Regions from separate parts of the Paenibacillus sp. FSL R5-0701 genome, predicted to be linked through region 3. Evidence: riboswitches for the same ligand, from Rfam matches in the RefSeq annotation. Region 3 holds a riboswitch; each other region holds the start of a gene.
What was found. Region 3 has a riboswitch for cyclic di-AMP ahead of MKZ13_RS00530 (C40 family peptidase). Riboswitches for the same ligand answer to the same signal wherever they lie in the genome.

Region 1 (4,214 bases), 2.2 Mb from region 3:
GGGTAAAAAACTGCAAAATTTCCTGCCCTGTAGCGAAGCCGGCTCCGACAACCGTTCCGATGTATGTAAATGCGATCTGCAGCACCCGAAATGCCTGTTTCATGTGTTTCCCCTCTCAGGCCCCTGTATAGTTTGGACATGCGGGTACCATGGTAGAAGGTATGCTTGACCCACCAAACTCATGACAATCGATAGTGAGCTTTGTCTTGAATTGTGTCTCAAGGACAGCGCCCAGGCAATTTCGCTTGAACTTATAGATAGATATATGATACTTTTACCTCATAGGATAGGCTTGGGAGGTCAAATCATGGAATTATTGAAACAACGAATTTTGCAAGAAGGTGTGGTTATCTCGGATCAAGTATTAAAGCTGGATGGTCTGTTGAACCACCAGATTGATCCTGCATTAACGATGGAGATGGGACGTGAGTTTGCTGCCCGTTTTCGTGAAAGTGGAGTAACTCGGGTAATCACGGTAGAATCCTCAGGGATACCGGTTGCTTTTGCAGCGGCCTATGAACTTGGGGTGCCCCTTGTATTCGCCCGTCGCAAAAAAACACTTCTGGCTGATCCTGATGCTTACTGTGAACGTGTACCGTCCTTTACCAAAGGAATTGTAACTGACATTATGGTATCTCGCGAGTTCATTCATGAGAATGACCGCATTTTGTTCATTGATGATATTATTGCCAATGGAGATGCCGCTCGTGGCGTCATCAAAATTATCGAGCGTTCTGGCGCGGAACTCGTCGGATTCGGCGTTGTGGTCGAGAAAAGTTTCCAGGCAGGGGCACGCACGATTCGTGAACAGGGTATTCCGGTGGAAGCCTTGGTACGCATTCGTTCCCTGAACGATGGAACAGTACAATTTGACGATAACGAAATGTGACATTTTAAAGGAATAGGGCCTATTTTTTGAACTATGCCTTTGCATGACCGCCGATTTCATTTATAATGGGGTTATGTTAGGGAGAGGAGGCAACACCATGGGGAACCAACCGGCAACAGAACAATTTTTTAATGATAAGCTGGCGGAATCGAAAGTTCATTTTGAACGTGCCCTGGATTGTAAACATACGGAATTCGATGACCTTTATCCCTATATGATTGAACATCCTCAATTTTTCTGGTACAAACGCTATGTTGCCTGGTCAGAATTACTGACGATTGTAGGCTTGTGCGAAGAGTTGTCCTTCTCTTGGAAAGAACAATTTACACCGCATCAAGTGGAGTACCTTGAAGAACGTGTGATGTCCGCCAAAGTGCTTGATTTTTGGTTCGAGAAGAACGACAGCAAAGAGCACGCGCAGCGGTAACTTTCAGTCGGGACATAATTTCGAATGACATGACAGTCCAATACAGTCACGTGAGACCTAAATGACTTTTCATTTAGGTCTCTTTTTGTAAATAAATTTGAAATATAGGAGCCATGAAGATGATTAGTGATACAGAATTGGACGCCCTGCGTCTGTCAGGTGAGAAAGTTAGAGTCGTACGGGACGAGCTGGAATCGAACGACGTGAAGGGGATTGTGGTTGCCTGGGATGGCGAGCAGGTACTTATCCGTCGTCAGAATCGACGTGTCGTTAAGCTGGACCGAGGTTACAGCTATCAGCTGTTCAGCGAGCCGCGCCAGAGTCCACTTAGTGAGTAACAGCTTATAATTATAGCAGTGGCCATGCGCGTTAAATGTTTGGAATTACCATGATTTCTTGGCATAATTGGCTCACTCGGGAGAGAAGATAGGTACAGTGAGGAAGATCTGTAACTATAGCCGAGAGGGTGTGCTACAAGCCATGACATTGATGAATGATAAAGTTCATGCCTACAAGGATCAGATTGGAGCATTAAGCGATGTGCTGCCAGGTGTGGTGAAGTCGTATCATGAGTTTACCGGAGAATGTTTCCAACCTGGCGTGATTGATGCGAAGACAAAACAGCTAATTGCCCTTGGGATTGGATTGTTTGCCAACAATGAGGTATGTACCTTCTACCATGTAGAAGAAGCCCGTGCCAAGGGTGCAACAGATCAGGAGATTATGGAGACCGTTGCGGTGGCCGGAGCTGTTGGAGGAGGACATGCCCTGTCTCAGGGTGCGATGCGAGTGCAGAAGGCGCTGCATTAGTAAGCAATGCAACATACATTTTTAAGTGCAAAAAAGGCATCCGGTTAATAACCGATGCCTTTTTGTATGTGAATCACATTTTACCTAGCATTTTATCATACATAAACTGTCCAGTTACCCGACGTGCTGTTACATAACGATCATTGAAGTATGGATTCGATAACTTCGTGATGCTTACACCTTTACTGCTGGAGGCATGAGCGAATTGTCCGCCGCCGATATATACACCTGTATGTGAAATGCCTTTGCCTGTTGTATTAAAGAACACCAGATCACCTGTCCGAACATTGCTCTTGGATACGGGAGTACCTGCTTTGGCTTGCTGCTGCGAAGTACGTGGTAATTCAATGCTGTATTTGTTGAAAAGATATCTCATAAAACCAGAACAGTCGAAGCCGGCTACAGTTGTGCCACCCCATTTGTAAGGAATACCTGTCATGTTGTTCACTACGGAGTTGATACTGCTTGCCTCTGTGCTTGTTGCCCCGGATGTAAATAATACAGCTGCTCCAAAAATGGAGATAATCAGTTTTTTCAAAATCAATGTTCTCCCTTCGATGCCTACGGAGTTAGCTAAGGGTTCGGTAGAAGGTTCCCTATATTTCCTATGTATAAGAATAATTCACCCAAATTGGTTCCCCCGTTTTCAAACATGAAACTCGGCAATGAATAATTAAGTTTTTGTAACTATTTGAAACTATATTGCATAAATGCGTAATTGTCAAACCCATTTAAAACCCTTCGTAATACCTCAATGTTAGCGGAATTAAGGTTTTTATATGAAAGAAGGGATCAAGTTTGGGTATCATTCATGACAAAAACGTCATTATTGGTTCGTTTAAGACGAATTTGGATAAATAAATAGGTTTGTCATGAGTTAAAAGAACTATTCCGTTATGTAGAATTAGAGAGATTATATTCATTAAGTTGCATATATTGACAAAAAGCGATTTTTTGCATATTATCTGAGTATCCAATCCACATATTGGATTAAAATTGATTTTATTATGCGATAAATACAAATAAAGGAGGTTTAGAGACGAGTATCATAGGTAAAGTAGAAGTGGAAGATTTATAAAAACGAACATAGGAGAGTGTTACATTTGAAAGCGAAGAAAATAATTACTTTTGTCCTGGCATGTACAATGGTGTTTTCGGCAGTTGGAATGGCAGTTCTCCCTGTAGGGATGGTATCTGCTGCGGATGCATCGGGTACGACAGCGAGTATTTCTGATATTTTGAAGAACCAGCTGCCGGATGGAGGTTGGAGAAAAGATTATAAACAGACAAGTGGAGAGTGGGCAAAGTCCACGATAGACAACAAGGCTACATACTCAGAAATTAGAAGATTGGCGAAGGAATTTAAAAAGACGAATGATCCGCGTTACTCCACAGCTGCAATCAAAGGAATTAACTTTTTGATCAACATGCAGTATTCAAACGGCGGATGGCCACAAGTTTACCAAAGCTCCGGATACCACAAGCACATCACTTACAATGATGATGCCATGATTAATGTAATGATCATGCTGGATGAAGTAGCGGCACGCAAAGGTGATTTCTCTTTTATCGACAGCATACTTGCTAACCGCAGTAAAAATTCAGTTGCCAAAGGTGTGGAGGCGATTTTGAATACACAGGTCGTTTCAGGTGGTAAGCTCACAGCATGGGGACAACAACATGATTCCAGCTCCCTTAAACCAGCGAGCGCAAGAATCTACGAAGTGCCATCGCTGACAGCTGGAGAGAGTGTAACGATTGTTAAATTTCTGAAAACCAGACCTGCTAACGCTAAAATTACTGCATCCATTAAAGGAGCGGAGGCTTGGTTTAACAAAGTGAAAATTACGGGTTACAAGTATGAAAGAGCTAATGGAGATAGTAAAATTATCGCTGATTCCAAAGCTGCACCAATTTGGGCACGCTTCTATGAGATAGGGACGGATAAACCAATCTTTATTGGTCGTGATGGGGTAGTAAAATACAAATTAAGTGATATTGATAAAGAAAGAAGAGGCGGTTATGCATGGTATGGTAACTGGCCTTCCAAGCTGTAATTTGATGTATGCTTCCGTTTTAATGAACCAA
Region 2 (4,214 bases), 3.2 Mb from region 3:
AAATGCATTGCATAATCATGCATTGTACTTTATAATGACTCAGTCATCAACATGAGAAGCATACAAAGTATTGTAAGGGGAGAGAACAAGGTTGAAATTAATAAGTCGTTACACCATGATGCTGTTGACCTTTGTTGTTCTACTGACAACTGCCGTTCCTGTGGCACTTGCAAGTGGAACTACAGATAATTCAGGCAGTAAAAAGCTGGTGCTCGGTACAAGTGCCGATTTTGCACCATACGAATTCCATAAAGTGATTAATGGTAAAGATGAAATCGTCGGCTTCGATATTGAGATCGCCAAAGAGATTGCCAAAGATCTTGGCGCTGAGCTTGTGATTGAGGATATGGGCTTCGACGGTCTTCTGCCTTCATTGCAGAGCGGGCGTGTTGATCTGGTGATTTCAGGTATGACGCCGACGGATGAGCGGAAGAAAAGTATCGATTTTTCCGACACCTATTATAAATCAAAACAAGTGATTATGGTTCGCAATGTGGATAAAGACAAATATCCAACCATGGCAGAACTTGAAAATGCGAAGATTGGCGTTCAGAAAGGCTCCATTCAGGAAACGATCGGACAGAGTATTCCAGGAGCGAAGCTTACTGCGCTGGATAAAATCTCCGATATCGTGCTTCAACTGCAAACAAAACGCATTGACGCGGCAATCGTTGAAGATACCGTTGCTGCAGGTTATCTGGACGATATCATTGGACTTGCTGCTGCTGTTCCGGACGAAGAGCAAGCAGAAGCGGCAATCGGGATTCGTAAAGGTAATACCGAGCTGCTAGCTGCAGTAAATGGAACACTGGAGCGACTGAAAAGTGAAGATAAAATCAATCAGATGGTGACGGACGCCAGCCTCTTGATGGCGGATAAAGCGAACAAATCACAAAATATTTTCCAAGTATTCTGGGAGTACAAAAGTTTCTATGCTACAGGTGTAGGATACACACTTCTGTTGTCTGCACTTGGGGTTATCTTCGGGGTAATTATTGGATTGATCATCTGTTTGTTCCGTTTGCATGACGCTGCAATCTTGCGCTGGATCGGTACTGCTTACGTTGAAGTGATCCGTGGCACACCGATGCTGGTACAATTAATGATTATTTACTATGGTTTTTCCCTGAGCTTTGGCATTAACTTCACTGCCCTTCAGGCAGGTATCATCACGCTTTCCATTAATAGTGGTGCGTATCTAGCGGAGATTTTCCGTGCAGGTATCCAAGGGGTGGATCGTGGCCAGTTGGAAGCAGCTCGCTCCCTCGGAATGGGCAGAGGTGCAGCCATGCGTTACATCATATTGCCACAGGCTTTCAAGGCCGTATTGCCGGCAATTGGTAATGAATTCATAACGATTATCAAGGAATCCTCCATTATCTCTGTTATCGGTATGGTGGACATTATGTATCAGGCAAGTGTAGTCAAGAACATTACGTACCAAGGCTTGAGTCCATTTTTGATTGCAGCAGCCATCTACTTTGTAATGACGTTTATTTTGTCCAAGCTGCTGGGACGACTGGAAAGGAAGTTGAGTGCAAGTGATAGACGTTAGACAATTACACAAATCTTATGGAAATAACGATGTGCTTAAGGGCATTAATGTGACGATTGGCAAAGGCGAGGTTGTCGTGGTTATCGGTCCTTCCGGTTCAGGTAAAAGTACATTCTTGCGTTGTCTGAACCTCTTGGAACAACCTACATCAGGTGAAATCGATTTTGAAGGTGTTTCAATTACGGACCCCAAGCACAACATTAATGCAACTCGGGAAAAAATGGGCATGGTGTTCCAGCATTTCAACCTGTTCCCACACAAAACGGTACAGCAAAACATCACGATTGCTCCGATTAAAGTGAAGAAACAATCCACGCAGGAAGCGGAGAAAATTGCTGCTGATCTGCTTAACACTGTGGGCTTGTACGATAAAAAAGATACATTCCCGAATCAGCTGTCCGGTGGACAGAAGCAGCGGATCGCTATTGCAAGAGCATTGGCTATGCAGCCGCATGTCATGCTGTTTGACGAGCCTACTTCGGCACTGGACCCCGAGATGGTCGGTGAAGTGTTGGATGTCATGAAACGTCTTGCAGAAGGTGGGATGACTATGGTCATTGTAACGCATGAGATGGGTTTTGCACGTGAAGTAGGAGACCGGATCCTGTTCATGGATGGCGGGGTTATTGTAGAAGAGGGAACACCTGATGAGGTGTTTGGAGCACCGAAAAATTCACGTACACGTGATTTTCTTGCCAAAGTACTCTAAATGAAAGTGATCATTAGCGTTACTGACTTCGAGTCGGTGACGCTATTTTTTTATGGTTAATAATCACGTATGGATTCGGAAAAGTAACTATTCTGTTACCAAATGTAAAGGAATCGGGTCGTCCAATATTTCTAAAGTATCCAGTACTCTTACATATGCTTACATGCTAAAAAACCATTTGGTAAGAATTACTACAAGTTCAGGTTACAAAATTGTGATATATTGAACTCTGCCGAAACTTCCGGACAGGGAGTGCGGGGGATGTAACGATGCAGATTTGTGCAGGGGGAAGATCTACAGCACACTGCTTGGGGTGAATTAGGGGTACATAACGTTTCAAATGTAATGAAGAACCTATAGGGTGGGCTCCTCATCCGAATCCGACAACTAACTTCGCAGGCACAATGAGGGAGGAAGACCATGATTAACAAGAAACGTATAGCCAAAACAGCAGTAGCATTAATGACAACAGCAATGCTCATTCAAGCCGTTCCGGCTCACGCCGATTCAGTTCATGTGGCCAAAGAAGGGGATACCTTCTACACCTTATCAAAACAATATGGAGTAGCAATGAACACGTTGGTTAAAGCAAACAACGACATTTCACCTTACAATATTTATGGTGGTTTGAAAATTACGATTCCCGGTAAGGCAAACAATGTAGCTGCCGCGGCGACGGAGAGCAAGACCCAAGCCAAAACGGTTACTACAGCAAGTTTGGACGTTAACGCAGATAACAAAGTGGTTCAAGCCTGGGGTAAAACATTCGATTACAGCAAAGCTGTGAACGTGAAAGCAACGGCATACTCTGCAGATCCGTCTGAAAATGGAGGCTGGGGTGCAGTCGATTATTTCGGAAATGACCTTGAACTGGGTACGATTGCAGTTGATCCAAGTGTAATTCCACTCGGAACCAAAGTACTGGTAACGGGTCACAGCCATCCAGGATTGCCAAAACAAGCTTTTGTAGCCACAGCGCGTGATGTAGGCGGTGCAATCAAGGGTCACCGGATTGATATCTTTATCCCGGGTAGCAAACAGTCCGTAAGCACATTTGGATTTCAGGATATCGAGCTGTACATTCTGAAGTAGAAAATTAATTACATCTAACGAATTCAAACAGGGTGTCTGCCAGTCGCAAACTTGCGATTGAACAGCACCCTTTTAATATTCTCATTTATTTCTTCATCGTCATCTTAATCTTTGGCCTTTGACAATCCCAGCATTTCGTCCAAGGTGACAAGTTCATATCCGCGCTTTTGCAATTCCTCAATGATTTCAGGCAAAGCCTCAATCGTGCCGTTCAGGTTTGATCCTACACCGCCTCCAGCATGTTGCAGAACGATGGAGCCTGGTTTTACGGCAGACAGGATGTTATCTTTCACCTGTTCCTTTGAAAGGCCTTTCCAGTCCAGAGAGTCTACGTTCCAGTTCACAATGCTATAGTGTTGTTTGGCAGCCCATCTCAGCTGTTCTTCATTAATGTCTCCATAAGGCGGCCGAATCATCTTCGGCGTATATCCCGCCAAACGTCGAATAATATCCCCGGTATGTAAAATTTGTTTGCGAAAGGCATTCATCGACAGCTTACTGAATTCAGGATGATTGTAGCTGTGATTACCAACCATATGCCCTTCCTTAATGATGCGTTTCACCAGATCCGGATGTTTCTCTGCACGACTACCCACGATGAAGAATGTAGCTCTGACATTGTATTTCTTCAATACATCCAGCACTTGTGGAGTAAATCGTGGATCAGGTACATCATCAAAAGTCAGTGCAACCTTCTTTGTTGAAGGACCATTGGTTTTGAACGTATCGGCATATTTTTGACGTAACTGTCCCAATGTCAGTTGTTCTTCTTCCGCAGAATCCGAACCTGATACGGATTCACTTGGCGGGCTTGAAACATCCCGCGATGAAACTGGAGCATGATATCCTCCGAGAAAA
Region 3 (4,214 bases):
CCTGACTGCAGCCGCAGCGGTGCTGCTACAGCTGGAGATCCCGCTGCCAGCGGTTACCCGCGCCGCCCAACTGGCGGCTGAAGGCAGCGCACTGGTGGTGCTCAACCCGGCTCCCGCGGTGCCGGGTCTGCCCCAGGAGCTCCTGCGGTGCGTCGACGTTGTCACGCCGAACCGCAGTGAGCTTGCCGTGCTTACCGGCCGGGATCATCTCCGGCCGGAAGACCTGGATGCGGCAGTCGCAGAGCTCGCCGCATCCCTCGGGGCCGCTGTCGTCACGACGCTCGGCCCCGAGGGGGCTGTATACGCGGCGGCGCCTGGTGGCCGCGTACAAGCAGGGCGTGCCGGCGCGTGCCGTGCGCCCGGCTACGCCGTAAGCGCCGTCGATACGACCGGCGCGGGCGATTGCTTCAACGGCGCGCTGGCGGTAGCCCTCGCGCGCGGTGAGACTTTGGACGCGGCCGTAGGCTTCGCCATGGGTGCGGCCGCGTTATCCGTGACGAAGCTCGGCGCCCAGTCCGGGATGCCGTCCGCAAGTGAAGTTGAGGCCTTTCTGGCTGAGCACGCGGCAGATGCCTAATAATTGGTATAACAAAGAGGCTCTTATTCTCCCAAAAGGGGATTAAGGGCCTCTTCATTATGTAGTTCGTGCAGAGATTATTTCTTCTCTGACAGCCACATGGCGATATTTGCAATCTCTTCATCCTGCAGTTTGCCCTTGAAGGAAGGCATACCACCTTTACCTTTGACAATCGTAGAATAGATCTTCTCCAGATCATCCTGACTGCCGATGTTTGCCAGAGCAGGTCCTACGCCACCTTGAAGCTGATCCCCGTGACAGGAGATACAATTGGCTTTGACCAGTGCCTCAGCCTGTCCGGCATCCAATGTTACTTCCGGCATGGTTGGTTTGGCTTCTTCAGCCACTTCTTCTTTCCCTGGAAGCGTAAACATTAAAACAATAGCTAAAGCGCATGCTGCAAAAAATACTCCGCTCATGATCCATTTGTGCATCCCTTATGTCCCCTCCAGAATGAAAGATCATCTAACCTGAAACTATCCATATCATTATAACGGAACCTGTACTGACATCATAGCATTTTGTGGGAATTTTTTGAACTAATCACATAACAAGGGGCAAATTTGGTTGTTTTGCAATGGATTCTAACCGCGAGGCCCTTCATAAACCATACAGTGAAAGGGCTTCAAGCCGCTTGGGGTCTGTCGTTCGTATGTATCCTGGGTGACAAATCCACTCTTCAGATAGACTTGAATGGCACGAGCATTCCAAGTGAGTACTTCCAGATCAATCTCATTCGTGGGATTTCGGCGAATGGCTTCCTGTACAATGGCAGTGACAAAAGCTGTCCCTTGACCCTGACCACACAGCTCTGGATGCATGCCAAGGCCAATCCGGGTTACCCCTTGAAGTGGGAAGTATTGAGCGAACCCGAATATACGATCGTTCTGATCCAGGACGATTGCATATTGCTCCTGCCGCAGCTGTGCATCTCCGAATTCGACTTCCAGAGCTTTCATCTGCTCCCAGGGGAGCCAGCTGTAGATATTGTAAGGCGGATCATACTGCCAACTGCAGATAAGCTCCGCATGTTCTTCTCGCATGGGTACAACGTGAAACGTCACAGGGGTTTCCTTCATACACCTGCATGCTCCTTTCCTTGAAACAGAACTCTTTGTCCACTCTACAAAAGTGATGTTCATTTAGCAAGTCTTCCTTCCCTAGAAAAAAATGAAACAAAAGTTCCGGTAATTTCGTTTATATTATAACGGGATGGGTAAAAACATCATAAGGGCACGGACGAACGAACGCAAAATGAACCTGTTGATGTCGCAGGATATGCCCCGAGTATAACTTGCAACATGAATAAGGATTGAAGCACAAAAAAACCGCCGGATACATTCCTGCGGAGAATGTACCGGGCGGTTCTGTTATGCTTCTTGCTTCGTTCCAGTATGGTTAATGGTTACAGCATCATGTTGCTCAGCTTGTCCCTAGTCAAGGGCCAGTGATTCATATGCGTCCGTGCTCATAATCCGTTTCGCGCCAACATAACGATTGGCCCAATAGTTTTCACTCAATGCACTGATCGTAACGCCTTTGGAAGAAGAGGAGTGTGCAAACTTTCCATCCCCTACAAAGATTCCTACATGAGATACGCCTTTACCTGTTGTATTAAAGAACACCAGGTCCCCAGCTCTCATTTCCATGCGGGATACGGAATCGCCCATGTCGAATTGGGAACTGGATTGGCGTGCCAAATCAATACCCAACTTGTCGAATACATACCGTGTAAATCCGGAGCAGTCAAAGCCGTTAAGCGTTGTTCCCCCACTTTTGTATGTAGTTCCCATTGCTGAATCAATTACTGTGTCCATCTTTGAATCTGCGAATGCGCTACCTGCACCAAGTGATAATGCGAATGTGATGCTAAGTACAGCTGCGGTTAATTTCTTCTTGAACAAGAGATATTCCCCTTCCAACGCCTGCGAGGTTAGCTTAAGGATTCGGTTGAAGGTCCCCTATGACCCCTCTGTAGCAAGATCAATTCACCCATAACTGGTTCCCCCGCTTCCCAGGTGCCAGGAATTTGGCTATGCTAGTTATGCACCTGCGAAATCAAGAAATGACGATTTAATTTTAAGTAGTTACAAATATGAATGTAAAGATTACAAAGTTGTTACTAAAAACTCACTGCGATTATTGTAACAGAGGAGTACGGCTTTGGCAACGTTTAGCAACAAATTTAGCAAAAAAAACCTCGACCTTTGACGGGGAAAGGTTGAGGTTTGCCTATTTATAAGTGCATTTTAGGCCATGAGTTTAACATGTGATGGTAACAATTTTTAAACTATCTGCTCTCACCTTTGGATATTTTGGACTGCCATAATCGAAAATGGCTGCATATTTTCCACAGACTCAATAGACATCTGGCAAGTGGATACGTCTGTTGTAGTATAAGTCCGGTAAGTCCCGTTAATAACCATGAGGCTGAAGTGAAGGCCCCAAAGACGAGCAGGTGTACTCCGCCCAGCAGGAGTGCAATGCCGATTACAGCGATGAGATGACGCATTGCAATCCAGAGTGCTTTGAGGGTACCGTGAGCCCCGCCTTCTCCTTCTGGTGCCGACACACCGAACTGCATGTAGAGTATGGCATGGTGGATGATCCAACCATATACAATCCAGGCAGCAACATAAGGTATACCAGGCAACAGTAATTGAAGGGAATGAAATCCGTCCATGAGAATGGAGTAGAGCTTCGGTATGAGCCAGTAGGCGGGCAGAAGTATCAATAATGTACGTATAGTGTGGAGAAGCAGCATCGGTTTCCACAGATTTTTGATTCCGCGGACAAAGGGGATGCGCTCTTCTGTAGAATTAAAGTGCTGAAGTGAGTAGAGCAGTCCTGCCTGAATGAGGGGGCTGATCAACATGCGAACTAGCAGCATGCCCCCTAGAATCCATAGATAACGATGAACCTCCGGATGGGTAGACAGGTTAAGTTGACTTTCCATTTTGAACAAAAGTGTACTCAGCTCACCGGCATCAGCATCTGGATAGCGAAGGAGTAGTGGGATGACCGCCGACTGTACCATTCGATAGAAGAAATATCCCCAAATGAGTTGATAGAGAAATAAGAGTGCGGCAATGAACATATGCTGACGGACGAGAAACCAGCCTTCACGTATTTTCGCTTTCACCGTTTCCACCTCACCATGACAGACCTCCGAATATGGCTTCTATTAGTTTGGTTACACTCATGCTCCAGCGGGACTTTGCCTGCTCATCCAGTCCGGATTTCAGGAAATTGTTCATATGGCGGTTCTCCAGCACGATCGAGTACAGGGGATCGGTCATGGCCCAGGATACGGGGGATGTGTGAGTTAATTTATACGTGATGCGATCTTCTTGTCCATTCCATTGCTTGGTGAGGATATGCCCGTCTTCAAAAGCAATGCGAACAGGAACGGCGCTGTAATCACTGCCCTTTTTTGCGATCGTCACGGATGACTCGTACAATGTTTGACCGTCTTTCTGTACGGGCGTAACACGAATCTTCTCTACAGCAAAGTCAGCCATCCCGTTACCATAGACGTATTGATCAAAATAATCAGACCAGGAAGTGCGGGTCACTTGTTCCACAACGTTCTGGAAATCAGCCGAAGTGGGATGTTTGAAGCGGTATTTCTTCACAT
Region 4 (4,214 bases), 1.4 Mb from region 3:
TCCGCCATGTATCCTTGTGATCTGCTGCGGTATAGATGCCTTTGATGGCCATACCTTCAAGACGAACTATGCTGGGATGCAACTGACAACGCATGAATGATTCGAGATCTTCAGCATTACGAATGGTACCCTCCCTGATATGGATATCCATGCCGAAGGAATGGGTGAACCCTCCAACCTGAATAGAGGAATCAAGCAGTTTGACATAATCGAGCAGCTTATTCCCACGGTTCACAATCATTCGCCTCCTGTGTTCGTTAAATGTCACTTAAAGTGACATTTATATTCCTTTTTGTTTGCTTTGTGTTTAAAAATCCGAATCATATGATAGTTATCATCCCATAAATGTCCGCTTTTTGTCAATAGAATCCGTGAAAATTAATGAATTAAATCTGGGATTTAATATTGTGTTATTTTATATAACTTGTTGTGTTATTTATATGGTGAAGTGCAGGGTGGACTATATATAAGGAAGGACTATATATAAATGAATCAATAAGATCAGCTCAAGCCGGAAAAGAGGGGATCAAATCTAATGATATGCAGTTCATGGGTAAAGATGACGAGATTATGCGATTTTTGATGAAATTGCCTAGCTGAAAAAGTAGTATTAAAAAATACTTTACTTTTGGTTCTGGACCCGGTATAATCAATTCTGTTGCCGATTATTTACGACATGCGGTCGTGGTGGAATGGCAGACACGCTATCTTGAGGGGGTAGTGGGCGTATGCCCGTGGAGGTTCGAGTCCTCTCGACCGCATCATATGAACGATTAAAAAGAAGCTTTCCATTAATGGAAGGCTTCTTTTTTTTGTCTTTTTGAACAGTTTGACATCAGAGTTGAGAAAAAAAAGGCCATCCATTACCGGGGCAATGGTGCTCTATCTTCCGGCTACGGGTGGCCAATGTATTATTTTTGCAGCAAGTTCTTGATATCTTCTTCAATCTTGTCCGGTGTTGTTTTGGGAGCATAACGTTTGATTACCTGTCCGTTCTGATCCACAAGGAATTTGGTGAAATTCCATTTAATTGCTTTGGAGCCGAGCAGGCCAGGAGCTTCTGTGCTAAGGTGTTGGAAAAGAGGGTGAGCGCTTGAGCCGTTCACATCAATTTTCTCAAACATGGGGAAACTCACGCCATAATTCATCTGACAGAACTCGGCAATATCGTCGGAAGATCCTTTTTCCTGTGCAAACTGGTTGCTTGGGAAACCAAGCACTTCAAATGGAGCATCTTGAAACTTGTCTTGCAGTTCTTGCAGACCTTTGAATTGAGGGGTAAGGCCGCATGAGCTTGCCGTATTCACAATCAGTAACACTTTGTCACGGTAGTCGGACATTTCAACTTCTTGACCGCGAAGTGTATTCACTTTGTAATCGTAGACTGTCATCTAAATCGCCTCCATTTATTTACTCTTATATCTTCTATTATATTGGTTACAATTAAATATTGCAAAACTAATGTGGTGTTAAAAGAATCAAAACAGGCAAGTTGTGCAGAATACGTGAATGAATTGGGAAGTGATTTACGCCAGAGTGAGAATTAGATAGCCTTGAAGAGATAGATGGAGTATAACTTTGTTGTAAGCGTTATTACGGATGGGAATTGGCAAAAATCTGCCGATTCGGTGATCTGGGCGGACTTTACACCGACATGGCGCGGGTGTATGATTCATAACGTAATTTCAATTTAAACTAAATTGTACCTGAAAAACGAAACAAACGATAATATCGCTCGATCTTATCCTTAAGATATACGAACGATGTTTTAATCGCTGAGTTTCCATTCATTGATGAGTGGGAAACGGGGGAACCAACGGAATGCGCTGTCCAGGACAGTGGCATTCATGGGGTGAATTTTCCGGTGACAGCCGGAAATAGGGCGACTCTCGCGCCCGAATCCGTCAGCTAACCTCGTAAGCGTTAAAGGGAGAGGCAACAAGCCGTACGCTGGTTCATGGCGTTTTCGCCATGGGTACTTTAAGAAGCGTTCGGGAGGCCTTGGTCCCCCACGCTTCTTTTTTGTTGTCTTTTCACGCCAAGGGAGGAACGAATGATGGATACTGAGATGATCTTAGTGACTGCTCCAAATGAAGCAGGACGCAAATTTATCAAATTGCTGATGTACAAAAAAATGCCGTTTGCCGTTCTAACCAACAGTGCAGGGGAAGAGCGCAGACTCCGTAGAATCGGAGTAGAACATGTCATTCGCATGAACACGGCTGCAGCTCAAAAATGGTTTTTGCCGCAGGGCAGCGTAGGCAATGTGTTTATTTTCGAGAACAGCCTGAATCTGACCTGTCGTTATTTACAGATCTGCCGTTCATGGACTTCGAAATCTCTGTGCGTTATTACGGAGCAGAGTCATCCTAAGGGCATCTATCGGGGCATGGGCGCAGACCGGATTGTATATTCGCTCAATGGGGAAGTTGGCTTTCTCCTCAATGGTTAATGCCATAGCTTCTGATTGCTCAGGTGTAAGGTGCCTGTTATAATTGAATGTATCGATAAACGGAAGTTTGAGGAGACTCATGCAGGATGGTGAGTCTTCTTTTTTATGGTTTTAGAGGTTGTTCAAAAAGTCCGCTTTTGATTACGAAGGATGCCTTGTGGCATCATCAGCATCGAATATGAAATTCAGCCGAAATGTCCGTTGCTCACGTAGTTTTCCCTACGCTCCGCTACTCCATTTCTAGCTTCATTCCATCTTCTCGGTACTGAAAACCAGACTTTTTGAACTCGATTAGGATCAGGAATCACCTGTGGCTTACAAGGAGGAATTGGCGTGCCGGATGTAGGTGGATTGAAATGGTTGTTTTTTGATGTTGGAGATACACTGGTGGATGAATGGGAGCCGGTTGATGATATTATCGGACAGTTCGTCCGCGAAGTCTGTGCATTGGGGTATCCGGTGAAGATTGAGGCGGTACGCGAACTGTTCGCGAACTGTTACCAGAGATATGAGCAATGGCCGATGAGAGTGGCGATTCGCACATTCGTTGAAGACGACGGACACCAGAAGCAGATTCAGGACAAGCTGAAATTTCAAAAAGATCTTGAACGTCCTTTTCCATCAGCGGATTACGTCCTTCAGCAGTTGTCACGGCATTATCGCATTGGCATTATTGCCAATCAGAGTCCTGGAACGGAAGAGAGACTGGAGAGCTACGGCTTGCGGAAGTATGTTGATGTTCTGGCATGTTCGGCTGAAGAAGGAGTGTCCAAGCCAGACCCTGAGTTATACGCTGTGGCCTTGAAACAGGCCGGTTGTGAACCGGAGGAAGCCGTCATGATCGGCGATCGGATCGATAACGACATTATACCTGCTCTGAAGCTGGGCATGCGTACGATTCGAATTATGCAGGGTTACGGAAGATTCCAGCCAGAACTATCTGATGACCAACGTGCGGATTGGACTGTTGATTCATTGGATCAACTCCTGCCGTTACTGATACCAAATCAGGATTAGATGATTGTTTACTGGAGTTTGAGTTTTACTATAAAAGAAAACACCTTGCTGTATTGCAACAATAAAGGCTGATCAACTTGGGTATAGCATACCGGAGTTGATCAGCCTTTTTAGTATTTTGTCGATGAGAACGAGATTAGAATAACCGGATCGTCTGAATGATCAGATATACATTCAGCACAACGATAATCGCGGCAATGACCCATGAGATGATTTTGAGCCACAATTTGTTGGCGAATGCACCCATGCTTTTTTTATCACTTGTGAACATCACCAGGGGAATTACAGCAAAGGGCAATTGAAGCGACAGCACGACCTGGCTCAAAATGAGCAGTTCTTCTGTGCCATGTTCTCCTGCAATCGCTGTGACAATTACCGCCGGGATGATGGCGATCAGACGTGTGACCAGTCTGCGTAGCCATGCCGGAATGCGAATGTTCAGGAAACCTTCCATAACGATCTGCCCAGCGAGTGTACCTGTAAGGGTAGAGTTCTGACCTGATGCTAACAGCGCCACGCCGAACAAGATACTTGCAACCGTAGTACCTAATAGAGGTGTCAGCAGATGATAGGCATCAGCGATCTCAGCAACCTGCGTCATACCAGCACTGTGGAAAACAGCAGCAGATACAATCAGGATGGCTGCATTGATGAACAGGGCCAGTGTCAGCGCAATCGTAGAATCCATGGTCGAGTACCGAATGGCTTCTTTTTTGCCCTGTGGTGTCTGTTCGATCTGACGGGT

Region 1: it holds a riboswitch for cyclic di-AMP, as region 3 does, so the genes downstream of both, MKZ13_RS10625 (C40 family peptidase) here and MKZ13_RS00530 (C40 family peptidase) in region 3, are expected to answer to the same signal.
Region 2: it holds a riboswitch for cyclic di-AMP, as region 3 does, so the genes downstream of both, MKZ13_RS17930 (3D domain-containing protein) here and MKZ13_RS00530 (C40 family peptidase) in region 3, are expected to answer to the same signal.
Region 4: it holds a riboswitch for cyclic di-AMP, as region 3 does, so the genes downstream of both, MKZ13_RS06960 (hypothetical protein) here and MKZ13_RS00530 (C40 family peptidase) in region 3, are expected to answer to the same signal.

Annotation. Positions count from the first base shown of each region.
Region 1 is NZ_CP150230.1:2,263,450-2,267,663, forward strand. It holds gene MKZ13_RS10600 (hypothetical protein) at 1-103, opposite strand, end outside; gene MKZ13_RS10605 (xanthine phosphoribosyltransferase) at 308-889, shown strand; gene MKZ13_RS10610 (hypothetical protein) at 987-1,316, shown strand; gene MKZ13_RS10615 (hypothetical protein) at 1,436-1,654, shown strand; gene MKZ13_RS10620 (carboxymuconolactone decarboxylase family protein) at 1,797-2,126, shown strand; gene MKZ13_RS10625 (C40 family peptidase) at 2,200-2,664, opposite strand; cyclic di-AMP (ydaO/yuaA leader) riboswitch at 2,670-2,801, opposite strand; gene pelA (pectate lyase) at 3,221-4,183, shown strand.
Region 2 is NZ_CP150230.1:4,076,616-4,080,829, reverse strand. It holds gene MKZ13_RS17940 (ABC transporter substrate-binding protein/permease) at 92-1,555, shown strand; gene MKZ13_RS17935 (amino acid ABC transporter ATP-binding protein) at 1,542-2,264, shown strand; cyclic di-AMP (ydaO/yuaA leader) riboswitch at 2,485-2,682, shown strand; gene MKZ13_RS17930 (3D domain-containing protein) at 2,685-3,356, shown strand; gene MKZ13_RS17925 (polysaccharide deacetylase family protein) at 3,461-4,214, opposite strand, start outside.
Region 3 is NZ_CP150230.1:107,563-111,776, forward strand. It holds gene rbsK (ribokinase) at 1-577, shown strand, start outside; gene MKZ13_RS00520 (cytochrome c) at 655-1,011, opposite strand; gene MKZ13_RS00525 (GNAT family N-acetyltransferase) at 1,162-1,656, opposite strand; gene MKZ13_RS00530 (C40 family peptidase) at 2,011-2,445, opposite strand; cyclic di-AMP (ydaO/yuaA leader) riboswitch at 2,485-2,622, opposite strand; gene MKZ13_RS00535 (hypothetical protein) at 2,868-3,719, opposite strand; gene MKZ13_RS00540 (M1 family metallopeptidase) at 3,730-4,214, opposite strand, start outside.
Region 4 is NZ_CP150230.1:1,543,389-1,547,602, forward strand. It holds gene MKZ13_RS06945 (urease accessory UreF family protein) at 1-235, opposite strand, end outside; tRNA gene MKZ13_RS06950 (tRNA-Leu) at 679-761, shown strand; gene MKZ13_RS06955 (glutathione peroxidase) at 912-1,391, opposite strand; cyclic di-AMP (ydaO/yuaA leader) riboswitch at 1,764-1,938, shown strand; gene MKZ13_RS06960 (hypothetical protein) at 2,054-2,452, shown strand; gene MKZ13_RS06965 (HAD family hydrolase) at 2,786-3,469, shown strand; gene MKZ13_RS06970 (Nramp family divalent metal transporter) at 3,606-4,214, opposite strand, start outside.